DNA from 2 places in the Enterococcus saigonensis genome. Region 2 is predicted to be linked to the other one. Evidence: riboswitches for the same ligand, from Rfam matches in the RefSeq annotation. Region 2 holds a riboswitch; the other holds the start of a gene.
The links. Region 2 has a riboswitch for thiamine pyrophosphate ahead of EsVE80_RS09300 (thiamine-binding protein). Riboswitches for the same ligand answer to the same signal wherever they lie in the genome.
Positions count from the first base shown of each region.

Region 1: it holds a riboswitch for thiamine pyrophosphate, as region 2 does, so the genes downstream of both, thiT (energy-coupled thiamine transporter ThiT) here and EsVE80_RS09300 (thiamine-binding protein) in region 2, are expected to answer to the same signal.

Region 1 is NZ_AP022822.1:239,700-255,453, reverse strand. Features, by position in the region: gene EsVE80_RS01095 (patatin-like phospholipase family protein) at 1-976, opposite strand, end outside; gene EsVE80_RS01090 (class A sortase) at 1,169-1,882, opposite strand; gene EsVE80_RS01085 (hypothetical protein) at 2,213-2,992, shown strand; gene thiT (energy-coupled thiamine transporter ThiT) at 3,040-3,642, opposite strand; TPP riboswitch at 3,730-3,829, opposite strand; gene EsVE80_RS01075 (hypothetical protein) at 3,999-4,823, opposite strand; gene EsVE80_RS01070 (ribose-phosphate diphosphokinase) at 4,938-5,915, opposite strand; gene glmU (bifunctional UDP-N-acetylglucosamine diphosphorylase/glucosamine-1-phosphate N-acetyltransferase GlmU) at 6,163-7,536, opposite strand; gene EsVE80_RS01060 (SIS domain-containing protein) at 7,867-8,871, opposite strand; gene EsVE80_RS01055 (SIS domain-containing protein) at 8,895-9,944, opposite strand; gene EsVE80_RS01050 (PTS system mannose/fructose/sorbose family transporter subunit IID) at 9,956-10,777, opposite strand; gene EsVE80_RS01045 (PTS mannose/fructose/sorbose/N-acetylgalactosamine transporter subunit IIC) at 10,761-11,552, opposite strand; gene EsVE80_RS01040 (PTS sugar transporter subunit IIB) at 11,571-12,041, opposite strand; gene EsVE80_RS01035 (PTS sugar transporter subunit IIA) at 12,059-12,478, opposite strand; gene EsVE80_RS01030 (sigma 54-interacting transcriptional regulator) at 12,554-15,322, opposite strand; gene EsVE80_RS01025 (BglG family transcription antiterminator) at 15,489-15,754, opposite strand, start outside.
Region 2 is NZ_AP022822.1:1,951,162-1,966,915, forward strand. Features, by position in the region: gene ald (alanine dehydrogenase) at 1-1,006, shown strand, start outside; gene EsVE80_RS09280 (GTP 3',8-cyclase MoaA family protein) at 1,082-1,684, opposite strand; gene EsVE80_RS09285 (ABC transporter ATP-binding protein) at 1,883-2,626, opposite strand; gene EsVE80_RS09290 (ABC transporter substrate-binding protein) at 2,629-3,630, opposite strand; gene EsVE80_RS09295 (ABC transporter permease) at 3,627-4,394, opposite strand; partial or broken gene EsVE80_RS09300 (thiamine-binding protein) at 4,363-4,658, opposite strand; TPP riboswitch at 4,885-4,986, opposite strand; gene EsVE80_RS09305 (AbrB family transcriptional regulator) at 5,087-6,139, opposite strand; gene EsVE80_RS09310 (glutaminase domain-containing protein) at 6,403-8,385, opposite strand; gene EsVE80_RS09315 (GH92 family glycosyl hydrolase) at 8,443-10,575, opposite strand; gene EsVE80_RS09320 (YesL family protein) at 10,603-11,232, opposite strand; gene EsVE80_RS09325 (carbohydrate ABC transporter permease) at 11,238-12,140, opposite strand; gene EsVE80_RS09330 (ABC transporter permease) at 12,159-13,136, opposite strand; gene EsVE80_RS09335 (type 2 periplasmic-binding domain-containing protein) at 13,288-14,865, opposite strand; gene EsVE80_RS09340 (sugar-binding domain-containing protein) at 14,934-15,754, opposite strand, start outside.

The sequences.
Region 1 (15,754 bases), 1.0 Mb from region 2:
CCGCAACATCAACTGGCACATTGTTACGATAGCCACCATCAATATAGTAATCTCCCGCAATTTCGGTAGCTTTCATAGCAGGATAAAAAGAAGCTGAAGCGCTTAACCAATGAAGCGCAGTGGTCAATTGTTCTTTTTGAAAATGATACACTTTTTCACTAAAATCTGGCAGTCGAGTTGTACAAATATATAAATCTTTTTGACTTTGCAACATCTTTTCCTCATCAAAAGTGCGTTGTATTAAATGATTTAAAGGTTCTGTACTCGCTCCATTTTCCCGCAGGGCTGTATATGTAAGAGACCGAATTTGTCGCAGTAATAAGTTTAGTGCATGATTATCGGCTGCTGCAGCGGGAAATTGTAATACTTGATCGGTACTCAAACTTTCCCAAAGTTGACTGGCTGCCTTTAAATCCGCTAGCAAAATTAACCCCCCGTTTAAAGCCCCAACAGAAGTTCCAGTTACAATTGAAAAAGGGATGTCTAACTCCTGCAAAGCCTGCCAGACCCCAATTTGATAAGCACCTCTTGCTCCGCCTCCAACTAAAACTAGTGCACTTTGATACTGACATTTCCGGCTAAATAGACTTTGATTTACTTGAAAACCATTATCTAAAAGCCAATTGAGATTTTCTGTGGTCAATTCTTTTGTCGCAACTTCAAATCGTAACCCGCTAAAAAATTTCTCCCGGCAAAAATTATCCAACAACTGCAACAATTGCTGACGACTACTCGTTTCCTCGCTGTCCCATAAAAAATTATCCAAATCAAAGAAGTTATCTGCTGCTACTTTGCCCGCTAAAAAAATCGTCAAATTGTGTTTTGTTATCTGCCATCCCTTTTGCTCTTTAATTTTTTGTCTCATATCTTCTTTGGCAGCGCTATTACTTGCAAAAAAAGGCAGTCCTTGACAACTGCGTTTAAAGACAAGTTTATAGTCGGTAAAATCAGAAGGATATAGTTTCGTCGTCTGCATCTCTCTCACCTCTGTTTGCTGTGGTTTTGCTGTTAAATGCCCATAATTGATTATTATTAGTATAACAAAAGTCGAACAGACTGCCTCTTTTAAAAATTTTTGTCTGGGAATAAATAAAAACAGAGTCTGCCTTTTTACTGACTCCTAAGTAAAGTCGGTAAAAAGTATCCTCTGTTTTTATTCCTATGTTTTTTAATATGTTTTTGATTTCAAAGCAAAGGCATCCCGCATTTCTTTAGTTGCCTCTTTAACTGGCGTGACATCTTTTAATTCTCCTTGGACAATGGTTCGTGTGATCCCTTCGATTTCGCCACAGGTGATCAGCGTGACAAGTTTTTTCCCTTTGATAACATCTAAATATTGCACTTCAGTTGGTTGTACTCGCACAATAATTTTCGTTTCATACGTATAGATATTTTTTAAATCCGTCAAATAAATGGTATCCCCTTTTTTCACCTTTTCTAAGGGGGTAAATAATAATTCCGGTTCATACGCTCGATGAGACGCCAAGGCATAGTTGCCTTCTCCCATTTTCTGATTTGGCTCTAAAGTCCCAGCTCCCCATAATAATGCTTCGTTTGCAAGTCCTTTAAAAATAGGCAGATTAATGCCCACTTTAGGCACAGCAATACCACCAATTGTCGGCAAATCGCGATTGGTGAATTGCGCTTTAAATACCGCCTGGCTACTAGACGGCACGACTGCGTCAAAGTCAAAAGAAGCTGACTTTTTTTGATTTTTTTCAATTTCAGCTGCTGTTACTTCCGAGACAGCATATTTTTCACCATTCTTTTCAATTAGAAAATTTTTGATTTGATTGTTAAACGTCAAGCCAACTCCTACTAAAAGTAATAATAATAACAATAAATTAATCAGCCAGTTTTTCACACGCGACTTTTTTTTCATGTTATTTTCTCCTTAATTTCATAAATTTTATCACTAAACTTACTGCATTACTTCGATGGGCTTCCCCAATTATTTTTTTGTTACATTTTATCTGTTACTATTATTTTAACATATTTAAAATCTGTTTTATACTTTGCTACACTTTCCAATAAACCTGCCATAAAAAAATAGAAAATCCTTTTTAATTCAGAGTAAAATTGTTACAATTGGTTTGAAATAATTGCAAAAAGACGTTCTCCTTGTAACATAATCTTAAAAGAAAAGATACAAGCATTTTCTCGCTGTTTATTGTAAAATAACTTAAAGTGATATAAAGGAGGAGTGGGCAAAATGCCGGAAATGGTCTATGTACATATTGATACAACAAGTAACGCCATTTTGGCCCGTGGAATCACACCGGCAGATTTTGTTCATGGCATCGTGCACTACCCTAGTAATTTGCTTTTGTTAGATCCTTCCTCAAATTATGGTGAATTTGAAGTACATACCGGTATGAAGATTATTCGAGGTAACGAAAGTGTTGACCGTTTTTTTGATGAAGTGCGCAAAAGTCGAATTACTGAAGATTTAAAGTGGATTGATTTCAGCGATGCTGCCATGCTAAAAGAGTTAACACCACTGGAAATTTCTGAGCTACTGTATTTTGGTCATATGAAAACCCATCTTCACTCGCCTTTTTTCTATAAGTTACAAAATAATTTTGTTTTTTTTGATTTACAAGATGGACTCACTCGCGTGTACTATCGTTACTTAGATGAATTTTATCGTATTTTAGCAGACAAAATTACCCGAGCTGCGTTAGGCAAATTAAATGACCGTCGCAGTTTTTTTAGAAAGGCGACACCTGTGGAAAAACTTGATTTGAACCTTTTAAAAGAAATGAAAGGACTTTTTCAAGAAGGTGTTATTTTCTGTCTAACTAGTAGTGAAGTTGTCAATAAAGAGTTTCATATTCCCATTTACTTAGTCGAAGAAAGCGGCTTACGCCAAAGTGTGACTTTTGGTTATGATAACCCGGAAATGCTGGTTGCGACTTTAATTTACAGCAAAACTGAAAGAACTTGGTATCTCAAACATGAGGATAACGACTTATTGTTGTTGCCAAATTAAAAGACTGTCCCTTTAAAGTAGGTACAGTCTTTTTTGATTGAAAATTTTTATTTTGATCGCATAATGGAAGTAAAAGGACTGCCCTTTGGTATAAATAGTTGGGGTGCCACTTTCACCAAAATCCCCAATACTACGGCTACATAAACAGCATTTGCTAACATGGAAGCACCATTAATAACAAAAGAATACATATAAGGATTCATTCCTTCTGGTGCGTATGCTCCCCAAACGAACACGCCTGCCCAAAAGTGCCAAAACCAACGGGCGAAAGCTGCCACAATGCTGCCAAAGACGACATACAAAATCGCTCGATTGCTATGTTGCCCCATTGCGGTTTGAATTCTTTTAGCAAAAATACCACCAAACCCGCCAAAGGCAAACGCAAAGGGGTACTCAAAAATAATTTGTGGCACAGAAACAAAATTTTTCATCGCTGTTCCAATCACAATACTTAATAATCCCCAAACAAACCCTGCTACTAGCCCAGGAATCAATCCTCGCCGATAGGAATATAAAACTAGCGGAACCATCCCTAATGATAAATCAAACGCCGCATTTGCCGTTTGGATTGGGATAAATGATAACGCCATTGCTGCAGCGGCAATTACTGTTCCTTCCACCCAGACTTGTAATTCCATTTTTTTTGCCATAAAAAAATCCTCCTTTAAGAACCGTCACATAAAGTACGTAGCAAATATACGCCACAAACTTCTATACAGGACAAAGGAGAAGTATCACTTCAGACTTGTCACAATTCCTACGCTCGAATGATCGATACAGGTACGAAGGGTTTAGTAGACTTACAATCTCAGCCAAATGGCTCCCCTTTGTGAACGAGTTCTATTTTATTTTTTAATGTACTTAGCATAGCATATTTCATGTTATTTGTAGAATTTTTGATCTATTTTTTATTTTTATCTACATAGCTAGACCAATAGCTACTATTTGATAGATATATCACAATTAAAAAGTTCACTTGAAAGACTGCCTAAAATGAATATTTTCTTTATCTCGTAAAATATTCACCTGTTTCAGGAACCACTACAATTTCTTTTATCAACTTGCCATTGATTTGTTTGTCTACTGTGAAGATGAAGATTTCTTGGTTATTCACAGTTTTCGTTTGGCCTGTTAATTCATCTTCCTTTAAATTATAAATTTTTTCTACAGCTTTTTGTGCAGTTTTGATGCTTTTCACTGATTCTGTGAATACTTTAGTACTGGCAAAGCCATATGGTGTCATTCGTTGCCCATACTGACTAGCATCTTTTAAAGCTTGCGCCGTCTTTTCTTCATCATAACTCACAGTAGCTGTTGTATAAACAAGTCCAGATTCATTTAATTTCACTTGCCACTGTCCTTTTTTAATTTGACTTATAGTAACAGCAGCGCGTTCATAACTTGTCCAATTACGACCACTTAATTTTACAGTCTGCGGATTTATCTGTTCAAATTTTCCATTTCCGATAATACTGTTTCCCTGGGCATCAGCCAATAAAACATTATTTAGAGTTGGGGCAGTAGGGTTCAAGGCATCTTTTATCTGCATCAAATTAAAGTTCATTTGAAATGGTACGTCTTTGTTATCCTTTGTTTTTGCCGTACCACTAAAAACTTTGTGGATCAACTCGTCATAAGAAAAGGCCAAGGGATCTTCACTAATTGCGGTAGTCGTAACTGTTGTGTCAACAGTATTTGTTTTTGCTTGTTCCAGGCTCGCTTGTTGCTGGGCAATACTTGTAATTGTATTTTTTGCTTCGTCTACTTTTTGACAACCAACTAACCCTGCTGTCATTAACAGAAAACCAACCAATTTTCTATACCTCTTCATAAGTGCTCCTTATACTTTTTATTTAATTTTAGCATAAGTTCTTTTTCCCGTTTATTTTTTGCCTCACAAATACACTAACAAAAAACTCTTACCAAAATGGTAAGAGTTTTTTGTTTATTTTGTTGGTTGTTTTGTTTCAAACAACGGACTAACAGGTTTATTTTCGTGAATACGTTTGATGGCCTCTCCCATTAAAGGACCTACAGAGATTTCATCAATTTTTTCAATGCGGCGATCTTCAGGCAAATTAATTGAATCTGTTACAACGCAACGTTCAATCGCTGAGTCTTGAATTCTTTGCATTGCTGGACCAGATAATACAGGATGCGTACATGAAGCATAAACACTTTTTGCACCAGCTTCTTTTAAAGCATTCGCAGCAAGTGTAATCGTACCTGCTGTATCAATCATATCATCAATCAAGACACAAATTTTACCCTCTACATGCCCAATAATATTCATGACTTCAGCAACGTTTGCTTTTGGACGACGTTTGTCAATGATAGCAATTGGCGCTTTTAAAAATTCAGCCAATTTACGGGCCCGTGTTACACCACCGTGATCTGGCGAAACCACAACGACATCGTCTCCTGAAATTCCCTTTTCTAAGAAATAGTTAGCAATCAACGGTGCGCCCATTAAATGATCCACTGGAATATCAAAGAATCCTTGGATTTGCGCCGCATGTAAATCTAAAGTTAAGACGCGGTTTGCGCCTGCTTTTTCAATCATGTTTGCAACTAATTTTGCAGTAATTGGTTCTCTTGAACGTGCCTTTCTATCTTGTCGTGCATAACCGTAATAAGGCATCACCACGTTAATTGTTTTGGCACTTGCTCGTTTTAAGGCATCAATCATAATTAATAATTCCATCAAGTTATCGTTGACAGGACTTGATGTGGACTGAATTACATAGACGTGAGCACCCCGAATACTTTCTTCAATGTTGACTTGAATTTCGCCATCACTAAATTGGTTTACTGAGCATTTTCCTAATTCGACACCGACCGCCTCCGCGATTTTTTCCGCCAAAGGACGATTTGAATTCAAGGCAAAAATCTTCAATCTTGGATCGAAATAATGATTTGACATGAGAACCTCCGCTTTCTTCTGCAATTAAAACTACTTTTGTCTGATCTTCCTAGTAAATAGTAGTCATTTTTGCTTAATAAATCAAGTAGGAAAGTGTTTTCAAAGTGAATTTTATGAGAAAGTCGCTTATAAAAATCCAATTTACAAATTTAAAACAACGCCCACCAAAAAAAATCCGAACTATACCAACTTTGAAATGGTGATATAATCCGAACTTTTTTGTTTATTCCAAAATAATTAGCTTCTTTTAGTTATGATATGGTAATTTTTTTGCATAATCTTCTTTATTGACTTGGCGTGCGCGGGCAATTCCCATTGCATCTTTTGGTACGTCTTGATTAATCGTTGAACCAGCCGCGATAAATGCGCCTGCACCAACATTAATTGGCGCAACCAAGTTAGAAGCCGAACCAATAAACGCATTATCGCCAACTGTGGTATGATGTTTATTTTTACCGTCATAGTTCACAAAAACAACGCCACAACCGACATTAATTTCTTTTCCTAAAGTTGCGTCTCCTACATAAGTTAAATGACCAACTTTGGTACCTTCGCCAACCTCTGCATTTTTCACTTCAACAAAGTTGCCAATATGGGCAGTTTCTTTAATTTCAGCTTTTGGCCGTAAATGAGCAAATGGGCCAATATCCACATGATTGTGTACAACACTTTCTTCAATGCAAGAAGACTTCACAATTACATGATCACCAATTTTACTATCCACAATTTCAGAACCAGATGTAATTAAACATTCATTGCCAATAACAGTCTGACCTTTTAGATAAACGCCTGGTTCAATTACCGTTTCAGCACCAATTTCCACGCCAGCATCAATATAGGTTGCCGCAGGATTAATGAAACTAACCCCATTTACCATATGTTGATGATTAATGCGATTACGCATAATCCGATTTGCCTCTGCTAAAGCTACTCGATCATTAACACCAAGTGATTCATCAAAATCTTCTGTTTGGTAAGCCGCTACAATTTTGCCTTCAGATTTTAAAATTTCAATAATATCGGTTAAGTAATATTCTCCTTGCGCATTATCCGTGTTTAATTTACCCAACGCATCAAAAAGCAATTCGTTATCAAAACAATAGGTGCCAGTATTAATTTCTTTTACCCGTGCTTCCTCTGGTGAGGCATCTTTTTGTTCCACAATCTTTTCCACAATGCCAACATGATCGCGGATAATTCTACCATAACCTGCTGGATTTGGTGCTTGTGCAGTTAAAATTGTTGCACTTGCGTTTTTTCCTTGGTGATATTCAAATAAATTATTTAATGTCGCTGTTGTCAAAAGTGGCGTATCACCACTGATTACCAGTGTTGTCCCTTTTTTGCCTTCTAAAAATTGCGCTGCTTGCATCACCGCATGACCAGTGCCAAGTTGCTCTGCTTGTAAGGCATATTCACTACGATTGCCTAATTGTTCTTTTACCATTTCAGCGCCGTGTCCGACAATTGTAATGATTTCCTTTGGTTGTGTTTCTTCCACACGGTTAATAATGTGTTCTACCATTGGTTTTCCACAAACTGGGTGTAAAACTTTATATAATTTTGATTTCATGCGTGTACCTTTGCCCGCCGCTAAAATAATTCCGTAACGCTCTGTCATGTATTCCCCTCATTTCAAGTTTTTCACTTCCGTTTTAGTTTATCCCAATCACTGTTTCATTTCAAGCAAATCAAGGATAAGCCAGATAGACCAATTTTAAGCTGAATTTTCATATCTAATTATACTTCCATATTCAGCTGACTTGTCCTAGCACTGCTTTTTAAAAAATATCTGCGCAACCTCTACTCGTTTTCCCACTGTCCTAAAAAAAATCTAAAGTTATGGGCCGGATGAAAAGTTATCCACTGTGGAAAAGTAATTTAAGCCTATTTTATTCACCTGTGTAAAAAACCTCCGCGACAATATTTTGCCGCGGAGGTTTTTATATTTTTAATAGTCAAATTGACGGTAGTAACGACGAATTTCTAACGGATGACAATTTAATTTTTCCACATGGGCATCAATTCGTTGCGTAACACAGTGCATTAACAAGAAAGATAACACCCGGCCACGATATTTTTCACTGATCCCTTCAACTGCATAATCTTTTGAATCAATAAATGTGTAATTGCCACAAATACGTGGTAATAAATTTTTCACCCGTTCTGCTAAGGGGCGCTGTTCATCTTCACCTAGGAAAAGGGTTACTGGTGTGGTTTCATCTACGATTTCTAAGGTACCATGTAAAAATTCGGCAGCGTGAATTGATTTTGAACGCAACCAGCTTTGTTCTTCCCAATAACACATTGCATAAGAATACACGGCCCCCCATTGATTACCTGCACCGATGAAGTAATGCATTGCATCATGCCGGTGTTTTTCTGCAAATGCTAAACCAAAAGCATCCGCTTGTTTTTCGGCTTCCACTAACCCTTTTGCAAGATGAGCCTCCAATTCTTTGTAGTAGTCTTCATAATCGTCAAATTCACCATTATTTTTCATCAAACGATCTGCTACCATAAAGAATTTAATTTGCTCTGTGCCTGGGGCTGGGTACGTAATCACATGATCACATTTTTTTGCTAATGGACTATTTTCAGTATCGATAAAGCCAATTAGTGTTGCACCGACTTCTTTAATTTCATCAACAGCTTTTACTACTTCTTGCGTCGTTCCGGTCACAGAAGACAAAACAACCACTGAATCTTTTGTTAACCGTTTGTTGCCAGTTGTATAGTATTCTGCTGCATGTTGCACGTAAGCTGGTAAATTACTTTTACCGTTAATATATGTTACAGCTTGCATCGCAGAAGCATACGTCCCGCCAATACCTAAATAATAAAGATTATCAAAACCTTTTTCCCACACATTATCCACAATCTTTTCTACTTCTGGACGTAACTCCAAAGCTCCTTGGATGTCGTCAATTTGTTTTTGTTCGTTGAATTTTAACATTTTTCCACCTCTATCATTTACTTTTATACTTTGCTTTTTAATACGCGATCAAAATCATCAAAAATTCGTTGGTTCAAATCAATTCCTTTAGCAGTTGCAATCTTATACGCTAAGATTTGGAAAGGAATTACTAGTAATAACGCCGAAAGAAGTTCATCACATTCTACTTCTAAGCCTAATTCAGTTGCATTTTCAGCAGCCTGTGTGGTGATGGTCAATGCTTGGCCAACATATGGCGCCATGTAAGTTTTCAAGGCCTGTGAACGAGCCCTATTAACGCTTTTTGTTTCAATAAAGAATACGAGATGCTCACTATTAGCTTCTAAGTAAGGACCATGCATATAAGCTTCTAGTTCAAATCCTTGCGAAGGTTTGCGCACCGTTTCCGTAAATTTTGTTTCAAATTCTTTTGCTGTCCCCCAATTAGGTCCATAGCCAATCGCAATAAAACGCGTGCCTAATTTAAAACTTGCTTCATGGACTGCAAAGAAATCATTTGTTTTTGCAATCACATTTGGAATTTCACTGATAACTTTTTTTAATTCGCTGCGATAAAAATCGATTTGCTCCGGTAAAAGAGCTCCCTTGTTGTCAGCAATTGTTAAACCTAGTAGGAATAATTGTAAGACAGTGGTCACGTAGCCTTTTGTAACAAAGCCAACTTTTTCAATCCCCATTTCAAGATCAAGAACTTCATCGACAGCTTCTGCAATTGGACTTGTAACGTCACTTGTTAAAGCAAATGTAAATAATCCTTCTTTTTTTAACTTTGCAATCGCATCGATAGTAGACGCACTTTTACCACTTTGTGACACAGCTAAAACCGCATCGATTCCATCACTTATACGGCCATAATGGTTGAAATTGTAAGGTTCTTCAATCGTAACGGAAATGGCAGCAAATTTTTCTAGTGTGACTTTGGCGGCTAAGCAGGCATTATAAGAAGATCCTGTCGCCAAAATCAAAAGATTATTGATTTTTTTAAAATTAACATCTTTTTTTAATGTGAATTTTGCTAAGATATTTTTTAACGTTGCTTCTTCTTCGTTGATATAATCCAACATTGTTTCCATTAATTAGCCTCCTAGAAAATACCCACTAATGAACCTAGAATCCCCACTACAGCTAAACCTAAAAGAATTGTTAATGGTTTTACTTCTTTTTTCAATAAATAAAAGACTGCACCGAATACCCCAAGACATAAAATTTTTGGAACAATATCATCAAAAATACTTTGTACCGTTACGGCATTTTCTCCAGAACCGATTTTCATTGGTAAATTGATATCGATCATCGTTGCTGTCATTCCTCCAACGACCATCAACCCGATAATAGATGCACCCAAAGTTAAGCTTTCCATCATGCCATTTGCTTGGATTTTCTTCAAAAAGCCCGTTCCTAACTTATATCCCCAACTCGTTGCAAGATAGCGAAATAAAATGTGTGGGATGTTAAAGATTAACAAAAACAAGATTGGGCCTAAAATATTACCTTGTAAAGAGAGTGATGTTCCAACTCCTGTAGCAATCAAACGAAGCGTTCCCCAGAAAAATGAATCGCCAATTCCTGCTAAAGGCCCCATCAAAGAAGTTTTAATACTATCAATTGCAGAAGTATCAAAATCTGGATCATTTACATTTTCTTCTTCCATTGCTGCATTAATTCCTAAGATTAGCGTCACAATATGTGGTGTTGTATTGAAAAATTCTAAATGGCGTTTTAAAGCATCTGCCATTTGTTCTTTTGTTTGATACAATTTTTTCAAGATTGGAATCATAGCATAGGCATAAGCCATATTCATTTGACGTTCATAATTCCATGAAAATTCCATTTGAAATGAACGCCAAAATACTTTGCTTAAATCTTTTTTTGTAATTTTTAATTCCGTATTAGAAGTCTTCGTCATCATCAACTACCTCCCCAGTAGTGGCTTGAACTTGTGAACCTTGGCTTGTGCGAACATTCATAATATTTACTACCACAACGGCAACAATCGCACCAAAAATAGCAATTCCGGTCACTGGAATTTCTAAATAAGCCGCTAATGCAAAACCTAAGAAGAAATACGGTGCCACTTTCTTATTAATTAATAAACGCGCCAACATTGCAAAACCTAGCGCAGGAATTAAACCTGTTGCAACAGATAAGCCATGTTGGACAAATTCTGGAATCATCGCAAGTAAATTCCCGATTGTTTTACTTCCCACCATAAAGGAAATTATCACGATTAATCCTAGCATGAAAGATAAGCCAAAACCGGCTAATAAATGCATACGTTCTACACCTTTGTAATTCCCCTCAGCGGCAAAATCATCTGCTTTGTGGTTCATAATCGGAATCAAAAGTCCCAAGTAAATATTCTTCAAAATCAAAGTCAACGTAGCAATAGGCAAACCAAGTAATAATGCTGTTTCAGTACCTGCTCCTGCTGTAATCGCAAAGGCCGTTCCTAAAATACCGCCAGTTACAACGTCTGGTGGAATAGAAGCTCCTACAGAAAATGATCCAATAAATGCTAGTTCAAGTGTTGCTCCCATGATAACGCCGGTTTTTATATCACCTAATACAATTCCGGTAAATAAACCTGTCACAATCGGGCGTGACAAAAGGGACGTTCCCAATGCGTATTCTGATTGTGCAATAAAAGCGACGATGCCAAGTAAAATTGCTTGTACAATCATTTCTTCACTACCTTTCTTTTACAAAACCTCAGTAACATTTACCTTTTTATCATTTGGTACTTGGCGAATTTCAACTTCAACACCTTGCGCCACTAATTTTTTCAAAAGCTCTTCTTCTTCGGGTAAAACATTGACTGCTTTGCCAATACTTCTAGTGCCTTCTTTTACTTTTGTTCCACCCAAGTTAATAATTTTAATTTCCGGATAAGCTTCAGCCAGCTTGTATGCATCTTTAACTGACTCCACCACAATAAATAATTTATATTTATCTGTTACCCCACTTTTTAATGCCGCAATGGAGTCTTCAATATTTTTAATTACTAATTTCACCCCTTGCGGCTTGGCTAATTTAATTGTAGTTTTGCGCACCTCGTTATTTGGTACATCATCATTAGCAATTAAAATACAATCTGCTCCCAAACTTTGGGTCCAGGAAAAAGCAACTTGACCATGCAATAGACGGTGATCAACACGTGTTAAAATAATCATAATTTTTCTCTCCTTACTTAAAAGTCTTCTTCTGCCACAGTAGTACTATACGTTAAATTACAAAACTGAATGGCTTCTTTTGAACTATCCAAAACTGTTGCGATTGTTTGCTTTAAATCTGGGGCAAACATAAATTGCGTCGCAAACTCAATTAGAAACGGTAAATTCATACCCGCTACTAAGTAAAAATGTTGCCGATCGATGTAACGTAAAAATTCGTTATTAACACTACCTCCAAATAAATCCGTTACCACCACTACTTCTGCCTCTGCATTTTGTTCCATTAGCGCATCCACAGCCTTGGTTAGGTCGAAGTCTTCTGTTATGTAACAATCCAATGTTGTAATATTGTCATTTTTACCACAGATCAATTCCAACGAGCTCAAAATCCCCGAAGCGAATTTTCCGTGGGAAGCTAAAATCATTTTTCTTTCCATTTTCGTCACCTCATTTCTTACACCAAAATAAAAGCAAGTTGTGTGCCAACTTTAGTGGTACACAACTTGCTTTTATTAAAAATCTTCATCAATTGCTGTATTTTCAATGTTTTGGTAAACAATATCATAAATATAAGCAATTTCAGAATCCGGAATCTTGACACTGTAATCGTTTTCTATGACACTAAAAGCTTTTTTGATTTGGTTTAAAGCAAGCTTTTGACACTGATATAAATTTTCATAATCGGCATAGGAATCTATCGGAATATTACGAATTAAGCGTTCAATTAGACAACTCACATGTACATACAATGCGAGTTTTTTCGCGTTACTAATCACAATCCCGCTATAAGCTTCTAACTCCCGCATAAAGACTTCAATTTCGCCCATTACTTTTTCTGTGTCTAATATCGTAACCGAATCAATCACTTTTTCTAGTGAAAAGTTACGAATCACGTTGGTGTTGAATGTCCTATTTTCTGTAGGAGACAAATACGTACTCAACCATTCGGACAATAGTTGGTTTTCATCACCAGAAATTAATTCTTCTAAAGATAAATAAGGTACTCCTGAAATTCCAGGATCCGCTGTGCCAATAATCCCCAACACATCATACATGGAAAAAATAGTCTCATTTTGTTTATGCTCTTTTAAGACCTCATATTCATAAGGAAAAATTTTTAATTCCACGGAAGTTGGCAAACTTTTTTCTAATAATTGGCTGATATGTGTTGCCGTTCCAATCCCAGTAAGACAAGTTGTAATTAAAGCTTTCATTTTATTTTCCGCAGGATAAATAATTTCCCAGTCAAGCTGGGTTTGTTTAGCCGCGGTTTCAATCATTTCTTGTAACGGAAGCGATTTTTGTAAATTCTCCCCGATTGCTATAGCTAACGGTGTCGTTACATTATTCATAATAACCACTGGTGCAGTAAGTTGTTTTGGAAAGAATTGATAAATCTCTTTTAACGATCCCATATCAACTAAAATAACTAAACCATTGGAAACATCTTGATTTTCACTATAATCTAAAATTTCTTCTGCTATTTGTTGAGGCGTAACATCCAGTGGCATATCAAAAGAAGCAAAAATGTCCTTACCTAAAAAACGATTCGCTACATTGGCAATACTACTAGCTGTTGCATAACCATGAGCTACAATAATCCCCCGGGGAATTCCCAACTCTTTTTGCCAATCTGCACGATTCAAATAAATTGTCAGTAAAATACAGTCCATCTCCGAGATTTCCAAGTCTAATTTTGGCTGACATAATTCTAATAAACGTTTGACATATTGATAACTTGCTGCATATTCACGCGCGATTTGTCCTTCTAATTCCTTGATTAAGCCCAAAACATTCGCATCTTCTGGGTACCATTTTCCCGCTCCTCGTTGAAATAGATAATAACTGATGGCATAAACCGCGTTACCGTTAAATTTGATTTGATAAGCACTTTCCATTTGCTTAAACGTATCTCGAATATATTGGGTTAAGTAAATCAGCAGCTCTTGCTTTTGTTGGCGATCTGTTTCAAAGAGGAGGAAATCAAACAGATTTTCCACTTCTTGTTTTAATTGTTCTTCACACATTGCAAGTTGTTGCTGTTTTGAAAATTCCGTAATAATGTGCTCAAAAGTCGTAATTACTCTTTGTTGTTGTGGATGATTTTTTTCTAACAATTGAGGAATGGTTGTATTTTCCGTCATCACAGTATCCTTTTGGAGCACACTTTGTAAATTTCCTGTAGCTGGTACTAATAATTTTTCTGGCAGTTGATAAATTGATACATTAATTTTTGCGGCATTTTTTTGTTCGGCAAAAGCTTTGGCAACAGTAACTTTTACTATATTTTTCAACTCACCAATATTGCCTTTGAACCCACTGTTCGTTAATAAAGTTAAAACTTGACCACTCACATTCAGCGGTCGCTTAATTTTACGCACTTCACTTAATAAAAAGGAATAAACTAACTCCAAGCGTTCATTTCGACTGCGTGCATTAATTGCAGGCAAGGTTACTTGAATGGGAATCCGTCGCATAAACGTCGTTAAAAAGCTACTCTCCAAATCTTCGGTAGTAGCAAAAAACAGACGTGTTTTGACCTTAATTGGTTGATTTGTGGCTCCCATAGGATAAATAATTCCCTGATCCAAATAAGTGAATAACTTTTCTTGTCCTTCTGCATTTAACCGATGGACTTCATCTAAAAATAAAATACCGCCGTCTGCGGCTTCAAACGCCCCGATTTTATCACTATCAGCCCCTGTATATGCTCCTTTTACATGCCCAAAAAGATTACTAGTTAATAGCTCTGGATTATTAGCATATTGCGCGCAATTTAAAGTAATAAGCGGTGCATCTTCTTTAATCAATTCATTTTCCAAACAATACTTATGAATCAAGCGGACTAAAAAACTCTTCCCCGTCCCACTTTCGCCAGTAATTAATGTCGGTAAGCCGTTATCTGGATAATAAAGTGCTGTTTTGATTTGTTCCACTGCACGACTCAAACTCTTATCATGGCCGATTAGTAACGAAAACAAATCTTTTTGCTGTTCAAATAAAGGTTGCTCTTTTAAAATTTCCTCACTACTTTGGTAAAAGTTATCTCGCAATAAGAAAAAATCTTTTTCAAACGCCTCTTTATGGAAATAATAAACCGGACGGGAATTGATTTTCACCAATAGTCCGGCTTCGTTCAACTGATTGAGGTAATGGCTAATGGTGTTGCGCTTCACTGCAAAAATCTCTGCTAGTTTTTGCGCCGTAAAAACTTCACTTAAATGGCGAAGATCAATAAAAGCCGTTTGGTTTTCCAAATATGTCAATAATTCTTCTTTCATCGTTATCCCCACTTACAATTATTTACTGATTGAACTATTAAAAACGTTTCCAGTTTTAGCCATACTGTAGCACAAAAAATGGTGAGAATTTAACTAACTCCCACCATTTTTTAGCGAATATTAATAAAACGATATAAGATGTTATAAAAGCAAGTTACTTCTGTCTTTAATCAAATTTTTCAGACAATAACTGCTTCAATGCAGAAAAATTAGTGATCTTCATCAACTCTACGAATGCATCTTCTTCGTCAAATAAAGAAATCAGTGCTTCATAAATATCTAAAAAACGATTTCGATCTAAACGACTAATAGCCGGTAGCAGCATGCAATGAATTTTTTTTCCACCCCATAAAATCCCCCTTTTGGAAATAACCAACGCAATCTTTGTTGTGACTGCTTCTGAATAAATCGAATGGGGAATCGCAATTTGAT
Region 2 (15,754 bases):
AGAAAGCGGCGCTGGTTTGGGTTCTGGTATCACGGATATGGAGTACCAAAATGTTGGCGCACTTTTAACTTCTACTGCTGAAGTTTGGCAATGTGATCTAGTGATGAAAGTCAAAGAACCACTTCCAAGTGAATACCAGTATTTTAGAGAGGGACTAATTTTATTTACTTACTTGCATTTGGCAGCCAATAAGGAATTAACAACAGAATTAATGCGAAGTGGCGTTACGGCTATTGCTTATGAAAATGTCCAATTAACAGATGGTAGTCTTCCACTTCTATCACCTATGAGCGAAATTGCCGGTAGAATGGCCGCCCAAATTGGCGCACAATACTTACAACGAACTTTCGGTGGCAAAGGAATTTTACTTGCTGGTGTTCCTGGTGTCCGTCAAGGTAATGTAGTGATTATCGGGGGTGGCGTTTCAGGTTACAACGCTGCTCGACTAGCACTTGGCTTAGGAGCTCGGGTAACAATTTTAGATATTAATATCAATCGCTTAAAAGAATTGGATGCTAGTTTTAACGGTCAAATCCAAACACTAGTTTCTAATGAATTAAATATCCGAACTTCCTTAAAAACAGCCGATTTAGTAATCGGAGCTGTCTTACTTCCTGGTCACAAGGCCCCCATTCTTGTGACTGAAGAAATGGTAGCTACCATGCCAAAAGAATCAGTTATTGTTGACATCGCAATTGATCAAGGGGGAATTTTTGCTACCGGTAGTAAAGTTACAACACATGAGAATCCAACGTATATGCAATCAGGTGTTATCCATTACGCCGTTGCCAATATGCCAGGAGCTGTACCACAAACTTCAACATATGCTTTAAGTAATGCCACCTTACCTTACGCGAAGTTATTAGCAACAACCCGATTAGAACAGTTATTACAATATAATAATGCTTTGTACCAGGGGGTGAATACTTATAAAGGACACTTAACTATGCAGGCTGTTGCCGAGGACTTGCATTTACCGCATACAGAACTATCGGCACTGATTTAAGCAAAATATAAAAGACACTAAAAAAGTAGTGGAAAGTTTCAAAGAAACTTTCCACTACTTTTTACTATTATCAAACTAACCACCAATCTGACTCATATGACGCCAAGTAGGTTGTCGTTTTTTTACTTTGTCTTGCTCATCTAATGCCATCTGATGATTTTTGGGCTTATCATGTAAAGCAGTAAAAACAGCAGTATAAAAGGCTGCAGCGTCATCTAATTTATTGCGCAAATTTATTTCGTCTGCCCAATATAGACAAGATTTCAAACAACCATCAGCAGTAACCCGCAGACGATTACAACTTTCACAAAATTGACAACTAACAGGATGAATCAAACCAAAAGATCCTTTAGCACCTCTAATTTGATAATTTTCTGAAGGCCCATTTCCAGATAGTTTCAGTTTATCATATACCCAACCCTCATCTTGACAAATAGTAAAAACTTCTTTCACACCAGCATATCCTTGTAGCCAATTATCTTTTTGACTAGCAATGGGCATAAATTCGATAAAGCGTACATTCACCGGCTGTGTAATCGTATACTGTAGAAAGTCTTTTAATTCTTCTTGATTTTGTCCGTGAATCACAACAGTGTTCAACTTAATTGTTTTAAAGCCTTGCTGACTTGCAGCTTCAATTCCTGCTAATACTTTTTCTAACTTGCCGCCACGAGTCATCTGATGATATTTTTTTGCATCAAAGGTATCTAAACAATGGGTAATCTAGCTAAGTTTTATTTTCTTTTGAATCACTATAAATTCAATAAGAGAAAAAAGAACAAAACAAAAGACCTCCCCAAAATACTTTATAGCTTGTCTCTAAGTAAACGCAGTCAGCTAACCGGTATTTAAGTTCTTTTGTTTTGCTCTTAGTTGTTAATTTATCTGCATTTTTTGTAGAATACTTCTTTTGTAGTCAAGAAAAGCAGGTGTTAAGGAAAAGTCCTCTTCTTTATTTTCTGGACGAGAAACGGTAATCGTCGCAGTTATCTTTCCTGGCGAACCAGCTAGCAGATAAATCTGATCAGACAAAAAAATTGCCTCATCAATATCATGTGTAATCAACAACGTTGTCAATGACAACTCTTTTTGAATTTTTAAAAACCACTGATGCAAATCACGTTTTGTGATAGCATCCAGTGCACTAAAAGGCTCATCCAGTAAAATTAGTTCACCGGAAAATAAATACGTACGTAGCAGTGCTGCTCTTTGGCGCATGCCACCGGATAAAGCATTGGGATAAACTTTTTCGACACCTAACAATCCAAATTCAGGTAATAATGTTGCCACTTTTTTTAAAGCCGTTTTTTTCTTTACGCCTTTTAAAATCAGCGGCAATGCAATGTTGTCCTCAATTGTCTTATATGGAAGTAATAGATCTTTTTGCAACATATAAGATACCTTCCCAGTTTTCCCAGTTATTTCAGTATTATTCAACTGAATACTGCCACTGTCTGGTAACTCTAACCCAGCGATTAGATTAAATAATGTCGTTTTTCCTACGCCGCTGGGACCTAACAAACTAATAATTTTTCCTGTAGGAACCGCTAAAGAAATTTGGGAAAGAATAGATTTATCACCATAGTTTTTATTGATACTATCAACTATTAACTCCACTATCATCACTCACTTAAATAGTCATTAGTAAATCCGGTATTCTTCGGTATTTTTTTTGCCACTAGTTTATTTTCTGATAACCAATCATAAAATGCGTTCCACCGTGTGGAATCAATATAACCCCACTGTTTTGCTTCAGCTTGATATTGTTTACTAATCCAAACTTGGCTTTTTTCAACTAAATTTTTATCTAACTCTGGTACTTCTTGACATAAAATAGTCGCGGCAGCCTTAGGATCTTGAATGGCGTCTTCATACCCTTTTCTAGCCGCAGCTAAGAATTTTTGGGCTGTTTTTGGTTTTTCTTTTAAAAACGTATCGTTAGCAAAAATGACCGGCGTATAGTAATCAAATACAGGATTAATATCTTTGAAGTTAAAATAATCAAGTGCTACATTATCGACACCTGCTTTTATGCCACCCCAACCGTAAAAAATCCAAATGGCATCTGCTTGCTTTTGCTTTAAAGCTAGCGGTTCATCGACAATTGTATTGGGAATTAATTTTACTTTATTAAAATCCCCGCCATTGTCTTTTGCCATAACATCTTTTATCATTGCTTGTTCAATTGGTGAATCCCATGTTGCATATATTTTTTTCTCCAATCCTTTGGGGTGATCTATTCCTGATCCTTTTCTTGAAATGATTCCTGAGGTATTGTGCTGCAAAATTGCCGCTACTGTTGTAATTGGTAACGGCTTATCTGAAACATAATTTGCCGCTAATGAATCTTGAGCAGAAATACCGAATTGAGCTTTATTGCTAGCCACAATCGTGCTTGCATCTCCATCAGATGGTTGAACAATGGAAACATCTAAACCCGCTTGTTTGAAATACCCCTTTTCTTTTGCTACATATAATCCGGTATGATTCGTATTGGGAGTCCAATCCAAAACAAAAGTTACTTTTTCTAATTTATTATCATTTTTACTTGCTTGTCCTTTATGACAAGCACCTAGTGTTATCAATGTTGCAATTAATAAAAAACCACTGACCAATTTTTTCATTTTTTTCCCTTCTTCCATGGCATCGCAATTTTTTCCAATACGAAAACTGTACCTAAAAGTAGCATGCTTAAAGCTGAAATTAATAAAATTACCGCAAACATTTTGTCAAAACTATAAGATTTTCTAACTCGCGTCATATAAACACCTAGACCTTCAAAACCGCCAAGCCACTCGGATACCACCGCCCCAATCAACGCATAGGTTACCGCAATTTTTAAGGCCGCAAAAAATGACCCTAAGCTAGCTGGTAATTTAATGTGCAAAAAAATCTGATACTTTTTTGCTCCCATCGACTGCAATAATAGAATTTCATCCGGATCAATAGCCGCAAAACCGTTTAATAAACTTAACGCCACCGGAAAAAAGATTGTCAAAATAATCAATACAACTTTTGGTAATATTCCAAAACCCAACCAAACAATGAGTAATGGCGCTAATGCGACTGTTGGAATGGTTTGGCTTAAAACTAATAATGGATAAATGGCTTGTTTCAACCAAGGAATATGATCCATAATAACAGCCAAAACAAAACCTAATAAAACACCAGCAAAAAGACCGACGATAGCTTCTAGCAAAGTCACCTTAGCATTTGCGGCTAACTGGGGCCAATCTGTCAATAAAGCTTGTAAGACAGCTTTGGGGCTAGGTAGCATAAAAGCAGGGATAATAGCTTTTGTCGTTACAAATTGCCAAGCTATTAAAATCAGTCCAAGTGTTAGTAACGGAATAAAATTAATGTTGATGTTTATTCGTTTTTTCGGCAATGGTCAGCCCATCTCCTTTTGGTGTGTATGCAATTTTTACATAGGCAGAAACACTAGGTGCACCCGCATTAATAGCAATTAATTGACATTGTTTTACAATTTCCATTAACCCTTCATAATCTCCTTCAATGCTTGTTTCAAAAGCTCCTACTTGATAGGTATATCCTGTACTTTTAATGTAGGCGATAACCTCATCGACAATTGTAATGACTCCTTTTTACTTTCTACTTTTGGTAAAACTTGAATTGCGATACTTGCGTTCATTTTCTTCACACTCCATTATTTTTTACCGATACGTGAATTGCGATAGCCAAAAGAAATTTTAAAAAAAAAACATGTAATAACTAAAATATCCTACAATAGACACTTGAGTCTTATTTAAATTTTAAGACTAAAAACAAAAAACCTCAGTATCATAAGACGATACTGAGACACAAGTTCTATTATTCAACTGCGCAAAAAGTCACTTCTAAATAAAACAGCCTTATGCGCACCAAAATAAACGCCTTACCTACGTCAGCATTATCTGAATCAGGTTAACGGGTCGAAGTCGAACTTCCTCTCAGCCATTATAGCTCCCCACATATTCGGTTGCCTTTAAACTAACAAATAAAAATAAATGGGTCAAGTTTTTTGGTATATAATACTAAAAACGTAATCATCCATTTTTAACAGCTGTTTAATGAAAATGATTATGTCAACCAACGAACAATATTAGGTAAAACTATGATGGTATATAAAGTACGACAAATTTGAATTCCAGCAATTTTAGGCATGTCTCCACCTAATTCTCCCGCGATTAAGGAAATATCTGTCGCCCCAGCTGGTGAAGAAGCAAATAACGCTGACTTTAAATCTAAAACACCACGTTTTGATACGATATAACCGAACACTACATTTATAACGAGATAGCTTCCCAGTAATAATAGAGCTGGGATTATTAAATGTGACATTTGTTTTAAGCTTTCTTGCGTAAAGGTACTGCCAATAATTGTTCCGGCAAAAATTTGTGCGATATAGCGAATGTTAGTGTTTAATTGCGTTGTATTTTTTAGTATTTTCAAAACACTAGAAAAAATTAACGAAAACATTAATGCACCTGCAGGAATATGAAGTGATAAACCAATCAACCCTCCAATACTTGCAATAATGAGAATGAGACTATCATTTACAATAAAGTCGCTGGTCCCAACAGGTAACTGTTTGACCATTTTTTTTACCTCGAGTGATTTTAAAGCATCATCTTTTTTTTGAAAACGTTCAAGAAGTAGCTTGATCCAATACGGAAGAATAAGCAGCATTCCGACTAATCGCACCAGTTGCATCGTCGCAACAATTTCTGATTGTGCCCCCATATCGATACTGATTAAAGATACGTCCATAATCCCACCTGGCATACAAGAAAGCAAGGCAGTAATTAGATCAATTGAGAAAAATGTATGAATCAAAAAACCAATAACAAACATATTAACTGTAAATAGTGTCATCAAAAATAGAATTGATTTTGCTAATTTAGGAAAGTTAAGAAAGTCATTTTTTGTTACCTGCTGTCCAATGTACGCACCACTAATTATTTGAGCAAAAGTTTTTAAATTATTCGGCATATACATTTCATTAGATAAAATAGAAAAGAAGGCTACTGCTAACATGCTTCCCGTCATAAAAGGAGCTGGTAGTTTTATCTTTCTTGCTATTAACCCACCAATCATTCCAACAATCAACGTTTCTATTATTTTTGCAATCATTTATCAACCTGCTTTCTAAAATATACGTATACGGAGATTGTGAATAAACCTAGTCATACTTTACCTATGTCAGGCATAAAACGCTTTATTCTAAATTTTACCTTTTCTTTTTTTATTTGTATCTTGTAAAAACAAAAAGAACACTAAAAGAACAAAATAAAACGGTAGAACTTTTTGTCTTACTCGGATAGTGAAATTTATGTAAGATTAGCCAAACAAAAAACTGAGATAAAAGTCATGATGACTTTTATCTCAGTTTAATTTTATGCCCTAACAAAATTTTTAACTAATGCATTTTTTAGTAAGGGCATAAACATAGCCCCCACCACTGTTCTGTTCTTAAAGTTCATTACTTGGGCACTTTTAGTATCATACCAATCAGAAAATGGAACCCGATTTGGCGTATTTTCTAAATAATGACAAACTGGACCAATGATTTGTTCCATTTCTTCTTCATTTTTAGCAAAAATTGAAATCCACATAATCCAATCTGCTTTAGTATAATCAGCTCGTTCATCCAATGGAATTCCAAATTCATTTGCCTCTGCTAAATATTTCTTAATTTCTTTTTCCATTAGTTCAGCTGGAAATAGGCCAAGCTCAAACAAATTGTCCCAAACAATATTGTATTTCATGCTCCAACTATCTGGTCTGTCAAAAGCTAACGGTGTATGTTCTCCATTTGATACAGCAGTCTTTTGCCAATTATTCGCCATTTTTTTTGCCTGATCTGAATAAAGTAATCCTTCTTTTTTGTAACCTGCTGCCTGTAAGGCTTTACCAAACATTCCAAGCGCTGTAATCGCCTTTAATGCTAAGTTACAATTATGTGCCAAATGACCAGCAAAATCATCCGTACATAGCTGATTTTCAGGGTCTTGACCAAACGCAGCTAAATAATCTGCCCAACGTAAATTCATTGCTAAATGTTGATTGAAAAAAATATCATCCCCATCCCGCAAATAAATTGCTGCTGCCATCGCTAACATATTACCACTTTCTTCAATTGGCATTTGTTGCTCATAATGATAAACATTTTGTCCTATAGGTAATTGATAATAATCATAAACCGTATCATAGGCCCCACGATCTGACCAATCTTTACTACCATGATTTGTTTTTTCACCATATACTTGTCCTGTCGCATATGGATAACGTCCTACATCATGGGGGGCAAACTCAAACTCCCAAACTGGTAAATCAGCAAACCTATAAACAGGGCGTAACATTCCCTTGGCTAACTCTGTTTGATAAAGTAGATAAAGTGGTATTGAAGGATAACTGATATCTACTGTCCCAATACAGCCATTTGAACTACATTCTTTAGATAAAAAAACAATCTCACCTTGCTCATCGCGGATTAACTTGTGGGCACAAATAGACTGACGATAACTAAAAGCAGTAATAAAATCTAATGTCTGGCCACCTGCATCAATCGCCGCTTGTTGAATTTTTTCATCAATTTTTCGACAATTGGCTAAACGTGCAGGTATATTTGCCAAATAGTCTTGTAGTAAATCAGACATACCTCGATATTTTTCTTTCCACAAAGCGTTAGTAGCAGTACCAAAATAATTAATCGCATGAATATCATCATAGGCGGCTAAAATAGTAACTACTTCATTTGATGCAATTGAAAAATTAGCTAATAACATATCACGTTGTTTTTGGTACGTAATTGGAAGACTTTTTGGGGCAGCAAGGTAAAAATATCCCCAATTAATATCGATTAAATCACCAGTTGAATCTAAAGGTGTTTGACGCCCTTTTCCCATCCAAACCATCTTCTCATTGTCAGTTGTAATTAGACGCCAGTGGAGTTCATCTTGTGTTTGATCCCGGCAAATTTCTTCTGAAAATGCAAAAGTAATTATAGCTTTTTCATCATTTTTCACGTTTGCATTAACCGTAATCATCGTGACCGGTTCGCTAATTTTTTGTAAATCTTGCAAGTCCAAGTCGACTGAAAACGTCAACTCTAAATGAACAACCTCATTTTCAAAACTATATTTTGTTTGAGTTGCTGTCACTTCCAAATCCTTTTGCGCAATAGCAGGAATAAGATTATCAGATCCCATAAAACGATACGTAGTATCTCCTATTTGAATATATCCGCGCACTGGCTGTTCTTTACCGGTCCAACTTTGTGTATCGCAATCAGTTAAATGATCAGCTGGAGACCAAATTGAAAAATACGGATCACTTAAAATCAGAGGAATTGAGGATCCTCGGTTTACTTTTGTCATTCTCACAAACTCCATTTCTACATCAAAATCATTCTTTTAATTTCTCTTTTCGCATGTTTAGTTGGTTATTTTTGCTAGTTGTTCACTAACACTAGTTGGTAAAGTTTCATCAAAGCATTTTGAATTAGGCACCATTCCTAACTCAAAGATAAAATCTTTCCCTTTAACCAGTTCAGCATGAGAAAGCATGCACTTTTTAAAATCAGCTTTACTTTCAGTAATACGATGGATAAATTGCTGTTGGGGATTATTTAATGTTGTAGTAATTTTAATTTCGTTACCATTAGCTAAATGAATAACGGCTACATCAAAGTTTGGCATCCCAATTAAATATTCACCACTACCTGGACAAAATGGATAAAAGCCTAATGCATTAAAAATATACCAAGCTGCCATACTGCCGTTATCTTCATCACCAGGATATCCTTTAAAACCAGCAGAAAAGAGACGATTGATCGCTTGCTTTAAAATTGGTTGTGCAAAATATGGTTTTTTTATAAAGTGAAATAAGTATGGCAAATGAAAACTTGGTTGATTGCCAACATTAATCTGGCCAAAGCCATTAACTTCCATTTCAGCCATTTCATGAATCACATGTCCGTAACCTTCAACCGTATACGTTGGCGCTGTATTCGCAAGCGCGACTAAAGCTTCTTCAAAAGCAGATTCTCCACCATATAACTTGATTAAACCGGCAATATCATGATTTACAGCAAAGGTGGTTTGCCACGCTGACCCTTCTGTATAATCACCCCCCCATGAAAAAGGGCTAAAATTATCTTTGAATTGTCCTTTGCGATCTTTTGCCACCATGAATTTATCTTCATTTGAAAATAAATTTTGGTAGCGATAGGACCGCTCCTGAAAAATCTCGGCTATCTTACTTTCTCCTAATTTTTCAGCAACTTTTGCAATACAATAATCACTATAACTGTAATCCAAAGTATGATTGACAGATTCATGTAAATCCGATGGTACATAACCATACTTATTGTATTCATTGGCGTAAGAACGCCCTGCACTTCGTTTAGCTTCTTGTTGATTAGCAGAATGTAACATTCCTGTTAGAAATTCTGGCATTAATTCTGTTGCAATATCTTTGACAGCAGCATCTGCAATCACAGCATCAATATAATTCCCTGGCATTCCGCCAGAATCTTCAGGTGCCAACCATTTTGGCAAATAGCCACTTTCACGATAACTATTCAAGAAACCAGCCAATATCTTTTCATATTCTTCTATTTCAATTAAAGAAAATAAGGGATAAACACTTCTAGCTGTATCCCAAAAGCCATTATTCATGTATAAATAACCTGGTTTTATTTCATCAGAATATGCATCACGATGAATTGGTTGGTTATTTTCATCAAACTCATATAAGCGTTGTGGGTATAAAAAAGTACGATACAAGTTATGATAGAAGGTTTTCACCTTTTCTTTATCTTGATCAGATACCTTAATTTTAGCCAATTTCTCGTTCCAAAGTGCTGTCACTTGTTGCAACTGCACTGATTTTTCTGTTTGAGGCAGATTTTTTTTAGCAAATTCCGTAGAAATAAAGGAGGTCCCTAATCGTAATTCAATTTTGTTTGCATCTGCAAAAGAAATTTCATAAATCCCGTTTTCATCATTAAAATAGCTAATTTTTTCACTCACTTCAATACGGAAATAAAATTTCAACGGCGTAGTACGATGTACATGCAACTGCATGGAATAGCCTTCGATTACATTTCCTTGTGCTTTTGTGATTTTTCCATCTGTTGGAAAACTAACCATAATCCCTTTATCTGTTTGCGGTGAATCCATAGTTAAAATAGCACCATAATCAGATGGGATCAAAGTTGTATCTAATTGATTGTTTGGTTGTTTAATTTTTAAATAATGAGGATGAAACTCAGATTGCTGTGGTGCATAAGGTACTACAACCAAGCCTTTTGTATTTTTAGTAAAAGGTAAAATTCGTAAAGAACAAAAGTCCCCTTTTGTTCCTGCCCACATCGTTGGTTGATGTGATAAACGAAACCCTCGATAATGCATTGCTTCAGGGTGAAACCACCAGTTGTCTTCATGGGTTTCAATGGCAAAATAATTCATGCCAAATGGCATCCCTGTGAAGGGAAAACAATTTCCACGGGATAACTCAAAAGAATTACTGGTCGCATGACGCGTGTCAATTTGATTAATATCCATTTAGGAACTCCTTTAAAATTGCGTTTTTTAGTGATTGTCTTGTGCAAACGTACTTAAGTTAATATTTTTTTCAAGCCGCTCAAATTTTTTCAACATAACGTGGCTCATTCCGTAGGCAGGCAATGATACGCCGATGAAAATAATCAAAAGCGGACTAATGGCAAACAATAAACTGACAACTATAAAAATCAATACCATATAGATGACCTCTAAGGGACAAATAAGTAGGAATAACACCGGTTGTAAAATAGTCTTTACCCCTGTCACATCAAAATGAGCAAAAATAGGGAAAAACATTGCGACACCTAACAGCATGAGTAAGCGCGTGACTTTAATCGCAATTTCTAGTAACAAATTTCCATTTCCCACATTCGCTAAAACAACCGTTTCACCAAAAAAGAATAAACCAATTGCGATAAACACAGCACTAAATAATAGACTGCGTCGGAAATTCTCTACATAATACTTCTTGAACATTTGGAACAGATGATTTTCTGACTCATAGCGAATTTGTTGTCGCATACAAGCATAGAGCGCAATTGTTGCTGGGATGACTCCAAAAATAACGCCTCCTAAAAGTGTAAATAAAAGCCACAACCCATTTAATTTCATTAAATAGTAAATTCGATTAAATACTTCATAAATTTTATTAACCACTTTCCTTACCCCTTTATAGCTCCGACTAAAATGCCTTTTTCAAAATACTTGGCAACAATTGGATAAAATAACAAAACTGGTAACGTAGAGACAATCACAACGCTGTATTTCAACGTTAGTTTCAGCATCATTAATTCTGCTTGAGCGCTTCCTACCAAAGTTTGGTTCACGTCGTCACCGAATTGTCCTTGAATTAAAATTTCCCGTAAAATTAATTGTAGTGGGAAGCGCGCCCGATCCCGTAAATAAATCATGGCATCAAAGTAAGAATTCCAGCGTCCTACTCCATTAAACATGGCAATTACCACAATAATCGGTGTCGAAAGCGGCAATACAATTTTATATAAAAGTTGTAAATCATTAGCCCCATCCATATAAGCACTTTCCACTAATTCAGAAGGAATATTTTGCTGGAAATAAGTCCGCATTAAAATCATGTTATAGACACCAACAGCCCCCGGTAAAATCATTACCCACAGTGTATTGATAATACCTAAACGTTGGTTGACTAAATACGTTGGGATTAAGCCGCCGCCAAAGAACATTGTTATTGTGAAAAATAAAGTCAGCATTGAGCGTCCACGTAAATCTTTACGAGAAAGGGGATATGCGCCTAACGTGGTCACCACTACACTTACCAACGTACCTAACCCTGTATAAATAACAGCATTTTTAAAACCGATCAAAATGTCTTTATTTTTTAAAATTTCTGTATAGCCTTTGACATTAAATCCTCGAGGCCAAAGCAGCAAAGGTACCTCATAAATTTTATTAGGATTACTAAAAGAAGCATTTACCACAAACACAATTGGATATAATAAAACCAAAGTCAGCAATGTGATGATCACAATATTGACAATATCAAAAACCTTATCTGATTTTGTTGAGATGTATCGCATTTTTTCCATTTTGCTTGTTCCGCCTTCCTACCACAAACTATTTTCGCCAGTTTTTTGTGCAATCTTATTGACGACAAAAAGCATGATGAAATTGACGATATTATTAAACAATCCAACAGCAGCAGAAAAACTGTATTCCCCGTTAATCAAACCGACTTTATATGTATAAGTCGACAATACTTCAGAAGTTGCCAGATTTGAGGCATTTTGTAATAAATAGGCTTTTTCAAAACCAACAGACATCACACTGCCTGTCGCTAAGATTGCTGAAATAACAATCGTTGGCATAATCGCTGGAATTGTAATATTGAGAATACACTGCATCCGCGTTGCGCCTTCAAGATAAGCTGCTTCGTATTGATCTTGGGGCACGCCAGACATCGCAGCCGTATAAATCAACGTTCCCCAGCCGACACCTTGCCAAATTCCAGACCAAACGTAAACATGCGGAAACCACTTAGCATCGCCTAAAAAGTCTATTGGTTTCATGTGTAAAGAAGTTAAGATCTGGTTGATTGAACCTTGTTCAGAAAAGAAAAAAGTTACCATTCCAATAACAACCACAACTGAAATAAAATTGGGAATATAAGAGACAGTTTGAACCGTCGATTTGAACCATTTCCGCTTAATTTCGTTAAACATCAGCGCTAAAATTATGGGCAAAGGAATGCCAACTAGCAGACTATAAAAACTAACACGAATTGTGTTAATAATAATTTCTAAGAAGAAATAAGAATCAAAGAATCGCTGGAAATGTTTTAACCCAACCCAAGGGCTCCCCCAAATACCAAAAGCTGGTGAATAATCCTTAAAAGCAATCACAACACCATACATCGGCCAGTAATTCCAAATCAAAACAAACAAAACAGGGATGACTAGCATGATATACAGCCATTTATGTTTTTTCATATCGAATAATAACTTACTTAAAGCCTCCATCGGACTAACGAATAACGCATTCAGCCATTTGTGCTTTTTCATATCGAATAATATTTTTTCTACCATCTATTATTCTTCCTTTCTCCTTGTTTTATTGCACTGTTCAGCGCAGCATCTTAATCCTAAGCTGATTGGTTCAATAAAACATTTTGTCATAAAGAACCAGGCTTAAAGCTGTTTTTACCCTTTTTCTTTAAGCCTGGACAAACAGTTTTAGCTATTCTTTGTCATAACGTTCGTATTGCGTACGGCGAATTTCAAGTAATTTCTCTGAACCGATTTTTTTCAGCTGTTTCACATATTTATCCCAATCACTTGTAAAGTTCCATTCACCTGTTACAAACTTCACACGAGATTGTTCAACATAATTGTTCATATCTGTCATAATTGTCGACAACTGACCAGATTCTTCAGGTGTTGGCATTACTGGTGATAACATTTTTTCTGGCATGACATCTTCGTTAAAATCATCGTATTTAATTGGTTCTAAGCCTTGAGCAATATCACGGTTAGCTTGATTTGGATTTAAATATGGATAGCCTCCACCATAAACATTATCTAAATATTGGTACGCACCTAATTGTGCTCCTTTGTCGTAATTCAAAATTTTATCAACGTAAACATTTTTGTCTCCAACTTTATGATAAGTAACGCCCTCTTCTCCTAAATAACCAAAGTCAGATCCTTCTTGACTGTACCAATAATCTGTCCATTCTAATAATTTCCCTGGATCTTTACAGTCTTTGGTAATAACTAATCCAGAGGTTCCCACTGGCCCGTTAATAACTAAACTTTTATCTCCTTCAGGACCGGCAATAATATTAATTGGTGTATATTTCTCTTGAACGGAACCGCCAATGAACTCTGGGCTCACCCAAGTCCAAAGACCTACTGTATTATTCGCTGCATCGGCACGCCATTTATCTCCGTCAGCACCAGCAAAAGTATTCTTAGACATTAAGCCATTTTGGTAAAGATCTGCTTCATATTTCCAAACATCCTTCATTCGATCACTATTTAATGTTAGCTGCATCGAACCATCTTTTTCATAATAAACAGAAGACTCAATCCCTGTTCGTCCCCCTGTTCCCATACCGTAAGCTGCCATTAATAGCTTTTCAAAACTATTGGGTAGCTCTCCGCTGTTCATGTACCAACCTTGCTCGTCTGCTTTGCCATTGCCATTTGGATCTTTTGTAACAAATTGTGTTAACACTTCTTTTAATTCTTCAGTTGTACGTGGCTTTTCAAGGCCTAATTTATCCAACCACTCTTGGTTAATATAATATCTAAATGTTAAGCCCATGATTTGTGGATCAATGGATAATTCTGGTAAGAAATAGATATGACCATCGGGTGCGGTAATACTCTTTCTAATTTCTGGATGTTCTTCCATCAACTTATTAAAGTTTGGTGCATGTTTTTCAATTAAATCCTCAATTGGCTGGAACATACCTTGCCCACCATATTTTACTAGCTCATCTGACGTCCAATAAACTTGGTAAAAAGCATCAGGTAATTGTGATTCTGATAAAAGCAAATTTTTCTTTTCATTAATATCTTTTGTTTCCTGCCATGTAATTGGGACACCAGTCTTTTTCTCATACTCTTTCCACATCCAAAGATCTTTATTTTTTGGGTGGTCGGCACTGTGATCTGGACTTAATAAGGTAAAACCTTTGCTATCACCTGATTTCTCATCTGTACTTGCATTTCCAGAACCGCAAGCGCTAAGTGTTACTAATACAACCGCTGACAATGTCAATCCCAATAAAGATGTCTTCCATTTCTTCATATCTATTCCTCCAAAAATAAATTAAATTGCTAGCTTCTCTTACAAGAAACTGCGAATTAATGCCCTGTTTAAAAATTGTTCTCTATTTTCATTTCACTAAAGTTAACACGACGCTCATTAATTTCTTTAACTTTTGTCAAATCTACTTTGTCTTTACGATCTGCTGTTAACAAACCATTCACTTCCTGTTCAACATCTGTTAACTGGGTGTAACAAAAACCTGTAATATAAGGAATGCTTTGAATTCCCGCATGAATTTTTTCAAACCGTTCCATGAATTCGGTTTCATTTTTTACTTGACTTCCATACCCCCACTGGCCTTCGTTATCAACAGTAAAGGCAATACCCCCAAATTCACTAATCATGATTGGTTGACCTCTATAAGAAAAGCCCTTAGCAAAGGCGAACCAGCCGTCATTAAATTGGATTTCATTATTAAGTATCTTTTCTTTATTTGAATAACCATGGGTCGCAAAATCGTGTTGATCTGAATAGCGCTTAGCAAATGCTAAACCAGTTTCTTCGTAATCGTGTAAGGTCAAAATATCTGAAATTGTATGTTCCCATCCATCATTTGTAATAACAGGACGATTGGGATCAATTGCTTTTGTCAAATGGTAAATTCCTTCGGTGAAGTGTTGAGGACGTGCTTGTTCATTCACGCCTTTAATTCCCCAACTTTCATTAAATGGTACCCATGTAATTACGGCTGGGTGATTATAGTGTTGCTTCACAATTTCTAGCCATTCTTTTGTAAATTGTTCCAATGCAACATCGTTAAAAACATACGTTGATGGCATTTCTGTCCAAACTAGAATACCCTTTTCGTCACACAAATATAAAAACCGTTCGTCTTCAATTTTTTGGTGTTTGCGTAAACCGTTATAGC